DNA from 4 places in the Streptomyces sp. NPDC004647 genome. Region 2 is predicted to be linked to each of the others. Evidence: riboswitches for the same ligand, from Rfam matches in the RefSeq annotation. Region 2 holds a riboswitch; each other region holds the start of a gene.

Region 1 (4,667 bases), on a different contig from region 2:
GCCGCCTGCCGGGCGTACGGTGCGGGCCTGCTCGTCGACGACGCGCACGGCCTGGGTGTCCTCGGCGACGGCGGACGCGGCGCCCTGCACGCGGCCGGACTCGCGGGATCCGCCGGCACGGTCGCCACCGTGACCCTGTCCAAGTCGCTCGGCAGCCAGGGCGGAGCCGTTCTCGGCCCGGCCCGGGTGATCGAGCACCTGGTGAACACCGCCCGGACGTTCATCTTCGACACCGGGCTGGCCCCGGCCGCGGTGGGCGCGGCCCTCGCGAGCCTGCGGCTGCTGGCCCGGGAACCGGAGCGCGCGGCGCGCGCCCGTACGGTCGCCGCCGCGCTCCACCGACAGCTGACGGCGGCGGGGCTCGCCGCAGTCCGGCCGGACGCCTCCGTGGTCTCCGTACGGGCCCCTGCCCCGGAGGCGGCACTGCGCTGGGCCGCCGACTGCCGCGCCGCCGGACTGGTGGTGGGCTGCTTCCGCCCGCCGTCCGTACCCGACGGCATCTCACGGCTGCGCCTGACGGCACGTGCTGACCTGACGGACCAGCAGATCGCCGAAGCAGTGGGCGTGATCGTCGCGACCGCCCCCACTGCTGCCTGACGCCTCGCCCGCGGGCGACGAACGCTCCGGCCGCGCACTGCCCGCTCGTCGTTCACCGCAACGAACCGGTCAAATACGCTTTTCCGTGGCAGAGTTCACCGCTTCGAGCGACGATTCCTGCGCATCTCGGTGGATCGTCCCCGGTCCGGACAGCGCGAGTGGCACTCTGGCGCCCAACGCTGTCCGAAGCCGACTCCGACCTCACTCCACAGCGTCTCGGGGCACGGCCTCGGCGGGAAAGGGACACCGCCGCCATGGCAGACCACCAGGAAGCATCCGTCACCCTGCTGAGCGCCCCGGCCTCGGTCACCACCGCCCGAAGATACGTCTCGGACGTCCTTGCAGAATGGGGCCTTCCGGCAGGTGCGGAGAGAGCCGATGCCGTACTGCTCATCGTCTCCGAGCTGGCCACGAATGCCGTCCTGCACACCTTCGGCCAGTCGCCCACGTTCACGGTGGACCTCCAGCTCGACCGGGACGAGCAGCTGCGCATCGGGGTCACCGACAGCCACCCGCGCCGACCGCAGCGGCTGCCCGCGGCGGTGCAGCAGGACAACGGCCGCGGCATGGTCATCATCCGCTGGCTGACCGCCGAGTCCGGCGGCAGACTCTCCGTCACGCCCACTGCGGAGGGCGGGAAAACCGTCTGGATCGCCCTGCCGTGGAAGGTGGCCGACTGCTCCTGACAGCTTTCTGTCCCCGCGTCAGGGGCACCGCTCTCGTACGGCCGAAGCCGCCGCGCAACCGGTCCGCGGGTCACCGCGCCGCCACTGCCGGGCCGCGGCTCAGGCCGTGAGACCCCGCTCGGCGGCGCTGCGCTCGACACAGAACTCGTTGCCCTCCGGGTCGGCCATGACCACCCAGCCGAGGCCGTCGTCCGTACGGTGGTCGGCCACGACCTCGGCGCCGAGCCCGGCCAGCCGCCCGACTTCGGCGTCCCGGGTGTCGGTCGGCGGCTGGATGTCGAGATGGATCCGGTTCTTCACGGTCTTGTCCTCGGGAACCCGAAGGAACAGCAGGCCGGGCACTCCGGACTGCCCCGACTCGAGCAGCACCGCGTCGTCGCCCGGATCGGAGTCCTCCAGCAGCCAGCCCGTGAGCGCCGACCAGAACTGGGCCTGGGCGTAGGGATCACGAGCGTCGAAGGTGATGTGCCGGACCGGGTTCGGGAAGGGCATGCGACTCCTCGCGGCTGCGGTAGGTGATCCCTGATCGCACTCAACCTAGCCGCGGCGACGGACAGTCGGAGTCTCTTCCCGGCTCAACTCACCCGGCCGTAAGTGACGTTGCTGGTCCAGAGCTTCTCCAGGCGCACCACCGCACCGGGTTTGGGGGAGTGCCAGATCATGTCATTGCCGGCGTAGATGCCGACGTGGTGGATGTAGCCGCCGCCCGAGCCGAAGAAGACCAGGTCGCCGGGCTGACGCTGGGAAGCGGGGATGTGCCGGGTGTTGTTGTACTGCGCGGCCGCCGTGCGCGGCAGTTGCTTGCCCGCGCGCTTGAAGGAGTACTGGGTGAGCCCTGAGCAGTCGAACCGGTTCGGGCCTTCGGCACCCATCTGGTACGGGGACCCCTCCTTCGAGGCGGCCACCCGGAGAGCCGTGCTCCCGGTCGCCGCCGCAGTCGCTCCCTTGGGAGACTTGGGCGACTTGGGAGCTGGGGGGCGCTTCGCCGGCTTGCCCTTGGACGGGCGGGAGCTCGGCGTCGTCACCCTGCCCTTGCCCTCGGCCTCGTCCTTGTCCTTGGGGGCTGCGGGGCGCTGTTTCGGCGGCCTGGCCTGCGGCGGTTCGGCATCCGGCTTCGACGGCTCGGCCCGGGGCGGCCCGGTGCCGGGCGACGGCTCCAGGACCGGGAGTCTCTGGGGACCGGACGAATCGGGACCGGTTGCCGGTGGTGGGTTGCCAGGGGCCGGGCTCTCGTTCTCCGGTGACAGAACGTCAGGCGTTGGGTCCCGGTGGCCGGGTTCCAGGACCGGCCCTCCCATCGGCTGGGTGTCAGGCGACAGCACCTGCTCGCCGAAAGCGTCGAAATCCGGTGGCGCCGAGGTGAATTGGGATGATTCATGCCCTGGGGGCGGCGGCGCCGCCAGGGCTTCCGTCGCGGCACCAGGAGCCAGCAGGCTCCCACCGAAAGCGGCCAGAGTGAGCGCCGAAGCGGTGCCGGCCCGACAGAACAGAGACGGGACGTGTCCATTCGCAGCCATGTGCGACCCTTCGTCAGCCGCCTGTGAGGGATGGCCTGTCGGGTTCGGGCTGGCGAAGATGCCCGGCCGCCGCAGCGGCTTCACCCCGAGGGGCGACCGGAGTTCCCGGTCGGCCCCGAACTGATCGGGTCCTCCACTCCTGCCGAAAGCACTCCGTGTCGACCAGACATCCGGCGCGGCGGCAGGATTCGGCGTCCGCCCGGACCGCCCCGCCGAGGTGGCGGGGGCTTGTCGTCCACGGATAGTCCCCACGCCCATGGCAGATTCCGTGCATAACGCGCACTATGTGATGTTCATCACATATGCGTCATTAGGGTTAGAAGTACATGCTGTGATCGGTTTGTCCGACATCATGCAAGCGCCCCCACCAGCGGCGGATGCCCCTACCCCGCGCAGCACCGATGCGATCTCCGCGCAAGTCGATCAACCCTTGCCGCCTGCTCCCCGGTCCATCTATCGAGGGAGTCCGTTCGGCTGCACCGGCCGCCGGACGAGGTGACGCTTCATCAACCCGACGGCTCGGGCGGGACGGTGACCCGCGCGCCCCGCCGCTCACCGTCGAGCACCCGCAACGCTCGCGCCAGGGTGGCGGCATGTACCTGGCTCTCGCCGCGCTCGTGCATGAGCGCCAGCGCGTCCCGGAGCGCCGCGGCCCTGCTCACCAAGGCCTGGGCTGCGCGGAAGCCCCCGTAGGTGTCGGAGGTCCGGGCCGGATTGATCCGCCCCAGCAGGTCGAGCACCTCCAGGTATCGGTCCACCAGGTCGCTCTCGGCTCGGGTGAGTGCGGGCAGCGGGGGAAGTTCGGGCGGCAGCACGGTGAATCACCCCGCGCCGAACAGCGAACTCGCCTGCTTGCGGCTCTGCACGATCCTGTCCGCGAGCCCGTACGCGACCGCCTCCTCGGCCTGGAAGATCTTGTCGCGCTCGATGTCGGCGCCGATCCGTACGGGGGCCTGGCCGGTGTGCCGGGCGAGCATCTCCTCCAGCACGTCGCGCATGCGCAGCAGTTCCTTGGCCTGGATGTCCAGATCCGACGTCTGCCCCTGGATCGGCTCCGAGAAGGAGGGCTGGTGGATGAGCACCCGGGAGCCCGGCAGCATCAGCCGCTTGCCCGGGGCGCCCGCGGCGAGGAGCACCGCGGCGGACGAGGCGGCCTGGCCGAGGCAGATCGTCTCGATGTCGCAGGTGACGAACTGCATCGTGTCGTAGATCGCCGTCATCGCGGTCGTCGAGCCGCCGGGGGAGTTGATGTAGAGCGAGATGTCCCGGTCCGGAGCGGCGTGCTCGAGATGCATGAACTGCGCCATCACGTCGTTTGCCGAGGTGTCGTCGATCCGGGTGCCGAGAAAGACGATGCGTTCCTCGAGGAGCTTGGAGTACGGGTCCATCGTGCGGGTCCCGGAGCTGGTGCGCTCCGTGAACTCCGGCAGGAGATAGCGGACTGTCGGTCGGTCCATCACTGCGCCTCTCGTCTGCACTCCGATGAGGGAGGCCTCCGGTAAAAAATGTACAGGACGTACATCCTGTTCGGTGGGGATGCTGCCCTGCCGATCGAGAGGGGTCAACAGATCAATCGAGAGGGTCAACAGATCAGAGGCACTTTTGGGCCGATTCGTGAGGCTCAGGCCTCGCGATTTCTCACAGCGCGAACGGCGGCTCCGGTGCATCCGCGGTGATGCGCGGATCTTCAACGCTTGGCCGGGCGCAGGCCCGCTGGGTGACGTTGGCGTTCGTGTGTCCGCGCCGCCCGCGACGTCCGGCTCGCCGCCGTTCCCAGGAACTGCCCGCGCCGGAGCCTGCGTTGGCCGCGGTTCGTTGACTGCGGTCCAGCCGGAGAGATGCCAAATTGCGGCAGCAGACCGGACAA
Region 2 (4,667 bases):
GCCTTGGAGCGGGATGACGACAGCGAGGACGTCAGCCCCGCCATCGCGCCCGCCGACGCCGAGGGCGTAGCGGGTCCCGTACGCCGCCACTGCACGAACTCGTCCGGGATCTCCTCGAGGAACCGGGAGGCCGGGTTGTACGACGGCTGGCCCCACGCACTGCGCATCGTCGCCCGCGTCAGATACAGCCGCTCCCGGGCACGCGTGATGCCCACATAGGCCAACCGCCGCTCCTCCTCCAGCTCCTTCGTCTGGCCGAGCGCCCGCATGTGCGGGAAGACACCGTCCTCCATCCCCGTCAGAAAGACCACAGGGAACTCCAGGCCCTTGGCCGTGTGCAGCGTCATCAGCGTGATGACGCCCGAGCCGTCCTCGTCCTCGTCCGGGATCTGGTCGGAGTCGGCGACCAGCGCGACCCGCTCCAGGAAGTCGGAGAGCGTGCCCGGGTTCTCAGCGTTCCCAGCGGCCTGCTCCTGCTCGAACTCCAGGGCCACCGCCGCCAGTTCCTGAAGGTTCTCGACCCGCGTCTCGTCCTGCGGATCGGTGGACGCCTGGAGCTCGGCGAGATAGCCCGTACGCTCCAGGACCGCCTCCAGCACCGTCGCCGGCCCGGCGCCGGACTCGGCGATCGTCTGCAGCTCCTCGAGCAGTGTGTTGAACCGCTTCACCGCGTTCGCCGACCGGGCCGCCATGCCGTACGCCTCGTCGACCCGGCGCAGCGCCTGCGCGAAGGAGGTCTTCTCGCGCTGCGCGAGCGCGTCGATCATCGCCTCCGCCCGGTCGCCGATGCCGCGCTTGGGCACGTTGAGGATCCGGCGCAGCGGCACGGTGTCCTCGGGGTTCGCGAGCACGCGCAGATACGCGAGCACGTCGCGGACCTCCTTGCGCTCGTAGAAGCGCACGCCGCCGACGACCTTGTACGGCAGCCCGACCCGGATGAAGATTTCTTCGAAGACCCGGGACTGGGCGTTCGTACGGTAGAAAACGGCGACGTCGCCCGCCTTGGCGTCACCCGCGTCCGTCAGCCGGTCGATCTCGTCGGCGACGAACTGCGCCTCGTCGTGCTCGGTGTCGGCGACATAGCCGGTGATCGACGCGCCCGCCCCGGCCTCGGTCCACAGGTTCTTCGGGCGGCGGTTCTCGTTCCGCTCGATGACGGCATTGGCGGCGCTGAGGATGGTCTGCGTGGAGCGGTAGTTCTGCTCCAGCAGGATCGTCTTCGCGTCCGGATAGTCCTCCTCGAACTGGAGGATGTTACGGATGGTCGCGCCGCGGAAGGCGTAGATCGACTGGTCGGCGTCGCCCACCACGCACAGCTCCGCGACAGGGGCTCGATCGGTCTCGGTCCCGGCCTCGGTCCCGCCCGTCCCCACCAGCTCACGGATCAGGGTGTACTGCGCGTGGTTGGTGTCCTGGTATTCGTCGACGAGTACGTGCCGGAAGCGCCGCCGGTAGTGCTCCGCGACGTCCGGGAACGCCTGGAGGAGATGAACCGTCGTCATGATGATGTCGTCGAAGTCCAGCGCGTTGGCCTCGCGCAGCCGCGACTGGTAGAGCGCGTACGCCTCGGCGAGGGTCTTCTCGAACCCTCCGCCGCCCTCCGACCCGGAGGCGCTCCCGGCAGCCTGCGCGGCGAAGTCCTCCTCGTCGATGAGCTCGTTCTTGAGGTTGGAGATCTTCGCGCTGAAGGCCTTGGGAGGGTGGCGCTTGGGGTCCAGGTCCAGATCTCGGCAGACCAGTGCCATGAGGCGCTTGGAGTCGGCGGCGTCGTAGATCGAGAAGCTGGAGGTGAAGCCGAGTTTCTTGCTCTCCCGGCGCAGGATGCGGACGCACGCGCTGTGGAAGGTGGACACCCACATGGCATTCGCCCGCGGCCCCACGAGCTCCTCCACTCGCTCCTTCATCTCGCCCGCGGCCTTGTTGGTGAAGGTGATCGCGAGGACCTGGCCGGGGTGCACGCGGCGGGTGCCCAGCAGATGTGCGATCCGGTGGGTGAGCACCCGGGTCTTGCCGGACCCGGCACCGGCGACGATGAGCAGCGGCGAACCGGTGTGGACGACCGCGGCCCGCTGCTGCTCGTTCAGGCCTTCGAGCAGCGCGGCGGGGTCCACGGCGGGGCGCGGTGCGCCGTCGCGGTAGTACGCGTCCCGGTCCACGGGGGCGTCGAAGCGCCCACCGAACAGGTCCGCCGGAACGTGTTCGGGCGCCGGGCCCTCGGGCGGGGGCGGGGGGCGCTCGGCCGGGTGCTCGAGGTCCGCCAGGAAGCTGTCGTCAAAGAGGCTGCTCATCGCCAACCGAGTCTAGGCCGCCGGACCGACAGCCCACACCGCTTCCCCATTGTCACCCCCGTCGCTGCCCCTGCCGCTGCCCTGGTGCTGCCCCGCCGCCGGCCCGCTGCCGCCCGGTTGTCGTCCCGCCGCCGTCCCGGCGATGTCCACCGTGCTTCCCTCCGGATCACCACCGAGGCCCCTCCGTACCGTCCCGTCGGTTGTCACTGTGCGCAGCCGCGTACCGTCCAGTCGGTTGCCATGGGGGCTAGGTCACGAAAAGGTTTCGGGCATATCGAACATCAGCCTTCACAGCGGCACCACAAGTTGGCTACCGTGCTCGCTCAGGCGACCCGCACCCCCCGCCGGCGACCGCGTCGGCACGGGCGCCGACGCCGAGTCCGGCCAATGCCCGAGGGGCAGCCGGAGCCGGGGACCCACACGTATCACCGGGGTGAATCGGTTCGCACACGCGTGCAGAGCACGCGGCGTACGGACCGTAGGGCAACCTTCCGATCGCCCGAACCCGACAGCTAACCCGGTAGGCGGTCCACGGAAGGAGACGCGCGCCTTGGCGTCGCACCGCAAATCGCGGCCTCGTACTCTCACCTCCCACGGGTCCCGCACCGCCGTCGGCCTCTCGACCGCGGCACTCGCCTCCTTCGGCCTGCTCTCGCAGACTGCCCAGGCCGCACCTGGGGAGCCGAAGCAGAGCGTGGAAGAGGTCCAGAAGAAGGTGGACGAGCTCTACCGGCAGGCGGGTACGGCCACCCAGGAGTACAACGAGGCAAAGGAGCGCACGGACAAGCAGCGCACCAAGTCCGACCGGCTGATCGACGATGTGGCCAAGCGGACGCAGAAGCTCAACGAGGCCCGGCGGCTGCTCGGCAGCTACGCCGCAACGCAGTACCGGAACGGCGGGATGGACCCGACCGCGACCCTGCTGCTCGCCTCCGACCCGCAGGACTACTTCGACCAGAACCACATGCTGGACCGGATGACCGGCCGGCAGAAGCAAGCGGTGACGGACTTCCAGACCCAGCAGGCGACTGCGACGGAGAAGCGCGCCGAGGCGACCGAGAGCCTGGCGCAGCTGAACGAGTCGCAGAACGAGCTGCGGACCAGCAAGGAGTCCGTGCAGGGCAAGCTCGCCAAAGCCCGCGAGCTGCTGTCGGACCTGACGGCCGAGGAGAAGGCGCGGCTGGCGGCGCTCGAGCGCAAGAGAGAGCAGGCAGCCCAGCGCAAGGCGGAGGAGCTGGCCCGGGAGCAGGCGGAGAAGCAGCGCGAGGAGCGGGAGCGGAACGAGGGCTCGGGCTCGTCGGACGGCGGCACCTCCACCCCGGGCTCGGGCACGGGCGCGGACTCCGGCACGTACGCCACCAAGGCTGCCAAGGCGCTGGCTTTCGCGCGGGCGCAGATCGGCAAGCCGTACGTGTGGGGCGCCACCGGCCCGAACTCCTACGACTGCTCGGGCCTGACCCAGGGTGCCTGGAAGGCCGCAGGTGTCTCGCTGCCCCGCACCACCTGGGACCAGGTGAAGGTCGGCTCGCGCATCGCCACGGAGGACCTGAAGCCGGGTGACCTGGTCTTCTTCTACGACGACATCAGCCACGTCGGGCTCTACATAGGCGACGGCCAGATGATCCACGCGCCGAAGCCCGGGGCGAACGTACGGACCGAGGCGATCACGTTCATGCCGATCTACGGGAGCGTCCGCCCGGCGTAGCCGCCTACGACGGACAAGGCCGTACGGACCAGCGCCGGTACGGGCCGCGTGCCGCAAGCTGTGACAGTGCCCCCGACTGCGTGCAGTCGGGGGCACTGTCACGCCGACATGCGCGGCAGACCGGCAGCCCGCGCCCGGGCTCATAGCACCGGGGTTCAGCCGGGAGAGCCTCAATCGCCGCTTCGGTCAGGCCCGTAGCGCGAACCGGCAGTACCGGGAGAATTCACCCGGTGCTTCTGTTCAGCGCCGTGCCGAAACCTTTCAGTCCCGGTCATCGCCGTGCTCGCCGGCGATCCGGAGGGCTACGGTCCTCCCCCATGGCGACCGCTCCCCACGGCCGCCGGTCAGCAGGAAGGATGTGATGGCGGCCGTGGCCTCGCACAGAAAGCCCAGGCAGCGATCGCTCACCGGCAACACCGCCCGTACGGCGACGGTGCTCGCCCTCGCCGGCGCGGCGGGCGCGACAGCCGTCGATGGCCCCGCGTACGCCGACCCGGGTCTCACCCCCGCTCAGGTGAAGGCCGAGGTGGACCGGCTCCACCACGAGGCCGAGGTGGCCACCGAGAAGTACAACGGAGCGAAGGAGAAGTCCGACGCCGCTCAGAAGAAGCTGGACGGCCTGCGCGACGAGGCCGCCCGCAGGACCGGGGAACTCAATATCTCCCGCAACGCAC
Region 3 (4,667 bases), on a different contig from region 2:
CCGGAGGGTCTGGAGCTGCACCCGGTCCCACTCGGCCCGGCGCTTCTTCCCGCGGCTGCTCACCAGCAGCGCTCCGCCGGTGGCGGCGGCGACCAGCACGCCGAGCGTGACGACCAACCCTGGGCCGCTGACACCGGTCTCCGGGCCGGTGCCCGTGCCCGTGCCCGGGCTCCAGGCGGCCGGGGCGTTGCCGTTCGCCTGCTTGATGGCCTGGTCGGTGAAGCCCGTGACCATCGCCCCGACATCACCGCGGTCGGAGCGCTCCACGGCCCCGGTGATGTTGTCGACGGCGTTGCGCGGCATCACCGAGGAGTCCGCGCCCGCGTCGAACCGGTCGCCCAGCGCGACCGCGTAGACGCCGGTGATCCCCACCTTGGTCCGCAGATCCTGCAGCAGCGTGGACGGATCGAATTCCGAGGCGGCGGGGAGCACGGCGACGAAGACCGGCTTGTCCGCCTTCTCGATCTTGTTTGCCAGGGCGTCGGCTTCGGACGGAGGGAACGCGTCCCGGGCCCGCGGATCGACGTAGACAGGGCCCCTCTGCAGGGCCTGAGCGGCGCTGTCCAGCCCGTCCGCAGCCCGCGCTCCGGGTGCCATCACGGCCACCAGTACGAGGACAGCGGCGATCGCGGCCAGCACCGGCAGAAGGACGGTGTGACGCACTGCGCTGTTCATACTTACGACGCTAACTCCAAAGCCGCAATAATGGGCCTTCGAGGCATGAGTAATGAATCCGTCAGCGCGGGCGACGGGGCCCGGGCGCAGAGATCTACCTGGCCTACGTCGAATCGCCCGGTGCCCGGTCACCCGCCAGCCTGGAGAGGCGCGGTGTCGAACCGCTCCCGCGCGGCGTACGCACGGGCAGGAGACAGGCAGGTGGGGATGCGACGCGGAGGGGGCGGTCGTACGGGGCGCCTCCGGCGGGGCGCGGGCAGCGGTACGTCCCCCATCCGCACCACCCCGGACCGTCAGGGCGGGCGCCGAAAACCCACCAGCCGCGACCTGGCCCGCTGGCTCCCGGCCGCGCTGATCATCGGCGGTCTTGCCTTCGACCTCTCGACGCCGTCGCGCTTCACCGGCTCGCCCTTCTTCTCGGCCGCCCCGCTGGTCGCCGCCCCGTTCTTCTCGCTGCGCGCCACGGCGACCGCGGGCATCGCCGCCGGGCTCGCCGTGGTCACGCTGCACCTCGTCAACCGCGACCTGGGCGCCGTGGAGTCGGTGACCGAGCTGGTCACCGTCCTGACCGTCGCCGTGCTGGCGCTCTTCATCAACCGTGTGGTGCGCCGCAGCGGGCGGGAGCTCGCCTCGGCGCGGAGCATCGCCGAGGCCGCCCAGCGGGCCGTGCTTCCGACACCCGACGAGCGGATCGGCGGCTTCCATGTCGCCGCGCGCTACGAGGCCGCGCAGACCGACGCCCGGATCGGCGGTGACCTCTACGCGGTGCAGGACACCCCGTACGGGGTCCGCCTGATCGTCGGTGACGTCCGCGGCAAGGGCCTGGACGCCGTCGAGGCGGTGGCCGTCGTCATCGGCGCCTTCCGGGAGGCCGCGGAGCAGGAGGCGACCCTGGTGGGGGTCGCGGCCCGGCTGGAGCGGGCGCTCCAGCGCGAGAGGCAGCGGCATGAAGGCCCGGACCGGTCCGAGGGCTTCACCACGGCCGTGCTGGCCGAGGTGCCGACCATCCGGCGTACGGACACGGGAGCCGCTCTCCCGGAACCCGCTCTCCGCATCCTCAACCGAGGCCATCCCTCCCCCCTTCTGCTGTACGCCGACGGCGGCGTGTTCGTAGCCGACCCCGTCGTGCCTGCGCTGCCCCTCGGCCTGGGTGAGCTGGCCGACCAGCCGGAGCGGGTGGATGAGTTCGCCTTCCCCGAGGGCGCCACGCTGCTGCTCTTCACGGACGGGATGACCGAGGCCCGGGACGCCAACGGCGTCTTCTACGATCCGCAGGAGCGGCTGCGCGGCCGGCTGTTCTCCGGACCCGATGCCCTGCTCGACGCCCTCGTCGAGGACGTGGCCCGGCACACCGCGGGCGGGGCCGCGGATGACATGGCGCTGCTGGCGGTCAGCCGCCCGGCCGAGCGGCAGCCGATGCGGCGTAGGGCGGTGGGAATCGTGCGCGGCGCGGGCGACGGCTCGAGGTCCGGCCACCCTTCTGACGGTCCGTAACCGGTCCGCGCCACTCCGCATAACAACTGGCACACGATCAGCCGGGACGGGTTTTCCGCCGCAGGGGCAACTCGCCCGGATTAGGCATTTCGTGTCCTGGTTGGTCCCCGCGATATCCGTTAACGATCACCCGGAACAGCTTGGAATAGGCACCCCGGGTCTATTAACGTTCGATAACGCAGCGCGGTCGTCCCAGCCGCCACAAGAGGTGGCACCGTGCGCTGACGCCGAATCCCGCACGATCTGCTCCACCCGCAACACCAGTACCAAGGGAACCGGGGAACCACTACATGGGGTGAATCGGACGCCTCTTCGGAGGGGTCCGTAGGAGACCTTCCTGCTCCGAACCCGTCAGCTAACCCGGTAGGCGAAGGAAGGAAAGGAGTGCGCCCGCGTGGCGTCCAACAGCCCTGCCCCCGAGTTCCTGTACGAACCCGAGAGTCACGATGCCGGGTTCGCCGAGGAGCCCCCGGCCGGAGTCGGTGACTGGAATCCGACCGCGGAATCCGTGGCCGCGGTGCGCGGCAGGCACCGCGTCGTCAAGCAGCGCGGTGGCGGCATGGCCCGTAGCAGCGCTGTCCTCGGAGTCGGCGTCTTCGCCGCTGTCGGTGCGGGCGGCATGGCCAGCGCGCAGGAGAAGCCGCCGGTCTCGATCTCCATGCCGGACCTCGCCTCCGTGTCGGAGAAGCTCCCGGATGCCGGATCGCTGCCCGGTATCGGGTCCCTGGTCTCCGACGACTCCGGCTCCGGCTCTGACGGTGCCGGTGAGGGCGTTGTGGCCGCCCAGGCTCCGCTCTCCCAGGCCGGGCTCACGGACAGCGAGGTCACCGACGGCACCGGCGCCGGCGAGGCGCTGCGGGCCCGCATCATGAAGCAGGCCGAGCAGCAGCAGTCCGCCGCCGAGAAGGCGGAGCGCGAGGCCGAGGAGAAGGCCGCCGCCGAGAAGGCCGCCAAGGTCGCCGCCGAGAAGAAGGCGGCGGCGAAGGCAGCCGCCGAGAAGGCCGAGGCAGAGGCGGAGCGCAAGGCGAAAGCGGCGGCGGAGGCCGAGCGGCTCGCCAAGCTCGCCCGCGAATACACCGCCCCGGTCTCCTCCTACACCCTCACCTCCAGCTTCGGCCAGTCCGGTTCCATGTGGTCCAACGACCACACTGGCCAGGACCTCGCCGCCCCGACCGGCACCCCCGTCAAGGCAGTGCACGGCGGCACCATCACCGAGGCCGGATGGGCCGGTTCGTACGGCTACCGGATCGTGCTCACCCTCGAGGACGGCACGGAAGTCTGGTTCTGCCACCTCTCCTCGATGACCCAGACGTCCGGGAAGGTGGCGACGGGCGAAACCATCGGCCGCGTCGGCGCCACGGGCAATGTCACCGGCGCGCACCTCCACATGGAGGTCCGGCCGGGCGGTGGCGACCCGATCGACCCGGCTGCCTGGCTGCGCGAGCACGGTGTGAGCCTCTGAGGCATCGTCCGTAACTTCGACGCACCTCGCTCCTGGCGGGGTGCGTCGCTGTTTGCGGAGGTGCGGAGTGCGGAGGCCGAGAGCCGCGGAGGTAGAGACGCGCGGAGCGACGTCACGCCCTGCGCCTGATCCGGCTCCTGATCCGTAGAGCCAAGAGCCAAGAGCCGTGAGCCGTGAGCCGGGCGTCGAGAGTCGGGGAGAGAGTCCGGCCCCGTACCTTCGGGACTGGTCTGCCCGGTCGGCGCGGCCTTCGGGCGTATGCGGCTGCGCTTCGGAACCGGCCACCGGGGCCAGGTCTGCCTGGCTACTCGCTCAGCGGTGGTACCGGGGTGGCGCGTCGTAGGGCCAGGGGGGCGGTCCCTCCTGGGTGCCGGGGTACGAGGTGCCGCCGTACGCCGGACCGGACCCGTACTGCTGCCCGTACACCGGCTGCTGCGCTGAGCCGTTCGGCTGTCCCTGCCCGTACGGCTGCTCCGCCGGCTGTCCCTGCCCGTACGGCTGTCCCGCCGGTTGCCCGTACTGCCGCTGTCCCTGCGCCGGGCCGTACTGCTGCTGCCCCTGCGGCGACCCGTACTGCTGTCCATGCGGCGCCCACTGCGGGGGGACCGAGCGGCGCGTGGTGACCAGCGCGGCATGGGCGAGTGCAGGCTGCGCCACATCCTTGCGCTGCCACAGGTGGTGAAGCAGCTCCTGCTCGCGGGCGACGAAGTCCGGGCCCGCCGCGCCCCGGTGCGCCCGCTGCCGCAGAAAGGCCAGCGCCGTCGCGAAGGACTCGTACTCGGCGACCGCTCGGGCCGCCGCGCTCCCATGGGCGCGCCGCACCACATCGCGGGCGATCGAGCGGGCCCGCATGGAGGACAGCGCGTGCGGCTCCGGGGGGACCAGCCAGCCGGCTGCCACGTAGGCGGGCAGGTGGCTGCGTACGGTCTTCAGCTCGTTGCCGCGGGACCAGATCACCAGCCAGGTGAGCAGCGCGAAGACCGGGACCATGAACATGCCGTAGACGGCGATGAAGCCGTAGCCCCCGAGGCTGGCC
Region 4 (4,667 bases), on a different contig from region 2:
CTGGTGCGCCACGACCGTACGGCTGTCGCCGCCGGCTTCGGTCTGCTCCGGCTCGCCGGTGCGCCGTCGCTCGGCTGGCTGGATGTGAAGACCTCCGGCGGCGTCGAGGTCCCGGCGATCGAGGCAGCTGTCGACGAGGAGCTGGCCCGCTTCGCCGAGGAGGGGCCGACGCCGGAGGAGATGGAGCGCGCCCAGGCGCAGTTGGAGCGCGAGTGGCTGGACCAGCTCGCGACCGTCGGCGGCCGCGCCGACCAGCTGTGCAGGTACGCGGTGCTGTTCGGCGACCCGCAGCTGGCGCTGACCGCCGTCCAGCGGGTCCTGGACATCACCGCCGAGGAGGTGCAGGCCGCGGCCGCCGCCCGGCTGCGCCCGGACAACCGCGCGGTCCTCGTCTACGAGCCGACCCAGCCCGCCGAGGCCGACGCCGACGCCAACGAGGAAGAAGAGGAGGCGGCGCAGTGACCGACGCCACCGCCGCCGGCACGACCGGTTCGACGATGAAGTTCCACCCGCAGCCGCAGGGCGGGACCGCCAGGCCCTGGGCGTTCCCCGCCCCCGAGCGCGGCACCCTGCCCAACGGCCTGACCGTGCTGCACTGTCACCGCCCCGGCCAGCAGGTCGTGGCCGTCGAGGTCAACCTCGACGCGCCCCTCGACGCCGAGCCCGCGGGCCTGGACGGCGTCGCCACGATCATGGCGCGGGCGCTGTCCGAGGGCACGGACAAGCACACCGCCGAGGAGTTCGCCGCCGAGCTGGAGCGCTGCGGCGCCACCCTCGACGCGCACGCCGATCACTCCGGCGTCCGTGTCTCCCTGGAGGTGCCGGCCTCCCGGCTGCCCAAGGCTCTCGGGCTGCTCGCCGACGCGCTGCGCGCGCCCGCGTTCCCCGACAGCGAGATCGAGCGGCTCGTCGCCAACCGCCTCGACGAGATCCCGCACGAGCAGGCCAACCCGGCGCGCCGCGCCGCCAAGGAGCTGTCCAAGGAGCTCTTCCCGGCGGACGCCCGGATGTCCCGTCCCCGGCAGGGCACCGAGGAGACCGTCGAGCGGGTCGACGCCGCGGCCGTACGGGCCTTCTACGAGGCGCACGTACGGCCCGCCACCGCCACCGCGGTGGTCGTGGGTGACCTGACCGGCATCGACCTCGACACGGTGCTGGCCGACAGCCTGGGTGCCTGGACCGGCGGCACCGCCAAGCCCCGCTCCGTACCGCCGGTGACCGCCGACGACACCGGCCGCGTCGTGATCGTGGACCGTCCGGGCGCCGTGCAGACGCAGCTGCTGATCGGCCGCATCGGCCCGGACCGGCACGACCGGATCTGGCCCGCCCAGGTGCTCGGCGTCTACTGCCTCGGCGGCACCCTCACCTCCCGGCTCGACCGGGTGCTGCGCGAGGAGAAGGGCTACACGTACGGCGTGCGGGCCTTCGGCCAGGTACTGCGCTCGGCCCCGGACGGCACGGGGGCCTCGCTGCTCGCGATCAGCGGATCGGTGGACACCGCTTCCACCGGCCCGGCGCTGGAGGACACCTGGACGGTGCTGCGCACCCTGGCGGCCGAGGGGCTGACCGACGCCGAGCGAGATGTCGCCGTGCAGAACCTCGTCGGCGTCGCCCCGCTGAAGTACGAGACCTCGGCCGCCGTCGCGGGCACGCTCGCCGACCAGGTCGAGCAGCAACTGCCGGACGACTACCAGGCGCAGCTGTACGCCCGGCTCGCCGAGACGGGCACCGTCGAGGCGACCGCGGCGGCCGTCAGCGCCTTCCCGGGCGGCCGTCTCGTCACGGTACTGGTCGGGGACGCCTCGGCGATCGAGGAGCCGGTCAGGGCGCTCGGGATCGGCGAGGTGAAGGTGGTCAGCGGCTGACCGACGCACCGCCGGCCGCCCGAACTGCCCTGCTCCTGAGGGCGGTCCGGCCCTGCCCGCCGGGCGCGCGAGTCTCCCGGGCTCCGTCCGGGAGACAGCTCCGGCTGCACGGCACCCGGACGTCCGGGAGGTGCTCCGGCAGCATGGCACCCGGACACCGCGCGCCGATCCGAGGCGAACGGCCGGACAGGCCAGGGCAGTACGGACGGACCGGTACGGACGGACCGGTACGGATCGGACCGGCCTTTTCGGGACAGAGAGGTACCCCGGCACCTGACGAGGCGCCGGGGTACTCCTGTTTGCCCGTTTTGTTGCTGAGACTGCCCGTTCTTCTGTGGTCTCCGCTACAAACACCCGGATTTCTTTGGCGATTGAAAGTTGCCCCGTTTAGCGTCGGTCCGACTGTCCGGCCGAACACCCCGCAACCCGCGGTCCCCGGAGCAGCCATCGCCGAGTCCCCTGAGGCGCGAGCCTGGGGAGCCGGGGACCCACCCGCCTCGCCCCCTCCGGGGGGAGGGCAGCAGTCCCTGGGGTGAATCGGGCACCTCCTCGGAGGGGCCCGTAGGAGACCTTCCTGCTCCGAACCCGTCAGCTAACCCGGTAGGCGAGAAGGAAGGAAAGGAGCTCGCCACCCCATGGCGTTCACCCGTGCCACCGGGAAACACCGCCGCTCGAGCCGACTCGTCTGCTCCGGCGCGAACTTCGCGGGCATAGCCACGCTGGCCACCACCGGCGTCGTCGCCTCGCTCGCCAACCCAGCGCTCGCCGCTCCCGCGGACGCACCCGCCCCCGCGGCCGCGGAGACCGGCCTGCTCCAGGCGATCGTCGCCGCAGACAAGGTCGCGAAGACCGTCGACGAGCAGGCCCGGGCCCAGCAGGACGCCGCCGACAAGGCCGCCGCCGAGGCGAAGGCCGAAGCCGCGGCGAAGAAGCGGGCCGCCGAGGCCAGGCGCGCCGCCGAGGAGAAGGCCAAGGAGGAGCGCGCGGCCAAGGCCCGGGCCGCCCGCGAGGCGGAGCGCAAGCGGCTGGGCTCCTTCGTTCTTCCGATCGAGGGCAGCTCCCTCTCCACCCCGTACCAGTCGTCCGGCGGCGCCTGGTCCTCCGGCACCCACACCGGTATCGACTTTCACGCCGGCTCGGGCACCTCGGTGCATGCCGTGGGCTCGGGCACCGTCGTCGAGGCCGGCTGGGGCGGCTCGTACGGCAACAACGTCGTCATCAAGATGAAGGACGGCACCTACACGCAGTACGGCCATCTGTCGTCCGTCGGCGTCTCCGTCGGCGAGACGGTCACCCCCGGGCAGCAGATCGGTCTCTCGGGCAGCACGGGCAACACCACCGGCCCGCATCTGCACTTCGAGGCCCGTACCTCTCCGGAGTACGGCTCGGACATCGACCCGGTCGCCTATCTGCGCTCGCACAGCCTCAGCATCTGACCGGCCTTCGGTCAAAAGATATCCTCGTTCCGGCCGCCCTCATCGGAAATTCGGCCCTGTTGCCATAGAGTTCAAGAACAAGCGGTGATCGAACGCGTTTCACGGGGATTAAGCGGAGGTCCGGCCATGCGGGGGCGAAATGTGAACGGCGATGCGGTGGCCAGGGGCCGGATTCCCGCGCACGCGGTATGCCAGGCCATCCGGGAGGACATTGTCTCCGGGGCGCATCCGCCCGGAAGCCGGCTGGCCGAGGAGGTCCTCGCCCGCCGCTACGGAGTCTCCCGGGTCCCGGTCCGGGAGGCTCTGCGCACCCTGGAGTCCGAGGGCTTCGTGACCACCCGCCGGCATGCGGGCGCGTGTGTCGCCGAGCCTTCGGAGCAGGAGGCGGCGGATCTCCTCGACATCCGCGCGCTGCTGGAGCCGCTGGGCGCGGCACGCGCCGCACAGCGCCGTACCGAAGCGCACCTCAAGGTGTTGCGCGGGCTCGTGCGGCTGGGCCAGGAGCGCGCCCGGCTGGGGCACTTGGCGGATCTGCGGTCATTGGGGGGCTGGTTCCACGAAACCCTGGCCCAGGCCTCCGGCAGCCCCAGCCTCGCGGCTCTGCTCACCCAGGTCCGCCGCAAGATCACCTGGGTCTACGCGGCGGATCCGACGGTCCGGGAGGCCGCCTCCTGGGAGGAGCACGCGGCGATAGCGGACGCGGTGGCGCGCGGTGACGCGGACCGTGCCCGCGCGCTCATGACCCTGCACACCGAGCGCTCGACCGCCGCCTACCGGCTGCGCCGTCCGATGAATGTGAGATCTTCGAAACAATCCGTCAACAGAATGAGCGCCCGGAATTAACAGGAATCCCGTATACAACGAGAAGGGAATTCTTGCCCGCGCTTCCTGGTGCGCGGAAAATCAAAAAGCGGACCTCGGCGGACCTGAATGGTCCGCCGAGGTCCCGCCGCGTTGAATTCGCCGGATCGGCGACCGGGCGACCGCACTCTCCTGAGGGAAAAGCGGTCCCCCGATTTCTAGACGGTCTCCGGAAGGTCCTCGAGGCCCTCGGCCACCAGCTTCGCCAGACGATCCAGGGCGATCTCCGCGCCATCGGCATCGGAGGCGAGAACGATCTCCTCGCCGCCCTGGGCGCCCAGGCCGAGTACGGCGAGCATGGAGGCGGCGTTGACCGGGCTGCCCTCGCCCTTGGCGACCGTCACGGGGACGCCGGAGGCGGTCGCTGCGCGGACGAAGATCGAAGCGGGACGGGCGTGCAGGCCCTCGGCCCAGCCGACGTTGACGCGGCGCTCAACCATGGTGTTGCCCTTCGGGTCGTGTCAGGTCTTGCCAGATGGTAGCCGTTGTCTAGACCAATGCCCAG

The links. Region 2 has a riboswitch for cyclic di-AMP ahead of ABZW18_RS29495 (NlpC/P60 family protein). Riboswitches for the same ligand answer to the same signal wherever they lie in the genome.
Region 1: it holds a riboswitch for cyclic di-AMP, as region 2 does, so the genes downstream of both, ABZW18_RS22800 (NlpC/P60 family protein) here and ABZW18_RS29495 (NlpC/P60 family protein) in region 2, are expected to answer to the same signal.
Region 3: it holds a riboswitch for cyclic di-AMP, as region 2 does, so the genes downstream of both, ABZW18_RS11965 (M23 family metallopeptidase) here and ABZW18_RS29495 (NlpC/P60 family protein) in region 2, are expected to answer to the same signal.
Region 4: it holds a riboswitch for cyclic di-AMP, as region 2 does, so the genes downstream of both, ABZW18_RS27490 (M23 family metallopeptidase) here and ABZW18_RS29495 (NlpC/P60 family protein) in region 2, are expected to answer to the same signal.

Annotation. Positions count from the first base shown of each region.
Region 1 is NZ_JBEXKU010000053.1:28,917-33,583, reverse strand. Features, by position in the region: gene ABZW18_RS22820 (8-amino-7-oxononanoate synthase) at 1-597, shown strand, start outside; gene ABZW18_RS22815 (ATP-binding protein) at 852-1,283, shown strand; gene ABZW18_RS22810 (VOC family protein) at 1,383-1,775, opposite strand; partial or broken gene ABZW18_RS22805 (C40 family peptidase) at 1,859-2,206, opposite strand; partial or broken gene ABZW18_RS22800 (NlpC/P60 family protein) at 2,678-2,800, opposite strand; cyclic di-AMP (ydaO/yuaA leader) riboswitch at 2,804-3,004, opposite strand; gene ABZW18_RS22795 (hypothetical protein) at 3,307-3,615, opposite strand; gene ABZW18_RS22790 (ATP-dependent Clp protease proteolytic subunit) at 3,622-4,257, opposite strand.
Region 2 is NZ_JBEXKU010000095.1:2,873-7,539, reverse strand. Features, by position in the region: gene pcrA (DNA helicase PcrA) at 1-2,288, opposite strand, end outside; cyclic di-AMP (ydaO/yuaA leader) riboswitch at 2,651-2,831, shown strand; gene ABZW18_RS29495 (NlpC/P60 family protein) at 2,839-3,993, shown strand; gene ABZW18_RS29490 (C40 family peptidase) at 4,364-4,667, shown strand, end outside.
Region 3 is NZ_JBEXKU010000021.1:15,932-20,598, reverse strand. Features, by position in the region: gene ABZW18_RS11975 (hypothetical protein) at 1-675, opposite strand, end outside; gene ABZW18_RS11970 (PP2C family protein-serine/threonine phosphatase) at 877-2,169, shown strand; cyclic di-AMP (ydaO/yuaA leader) riboswitch at 2,385-2,556, shown strand; gene ABZW18_RS11965 (M23 family metallopeptidase) at 2,564-3,631, shown strand; gene ABZW18_RS11960 (PrsW family glutamic-type intramembrane protease) at 3,944-4,667, opposite strand, start outside.
Region 4 is NZ_JBEXKU010000077.1:16,739-21,405, reverse strand. Features, by position in the region: gene ABZW18_RS27500 (pitrilysin family protein) at 1-462, shown strand, start outside; gene ABZW18_RS27495 (pitrilysin family protein) at 498-1,865, shown strand; cyclic di-AMP (ydaO/yuaA leader) riboswitch at 2,304-2,486, shown strand; gene ABZW18_RS27490 (M23 family metallopeptidase) at 2,501-3,301, shown strand; gene ABZW18_RS27485 (GntR family transcriptional regulator) at 3,428-4,144, shown strand; gene ABZW18_RS27480 (HPr family phosphocarrier protein) at 4,321-4,602, opposite strand.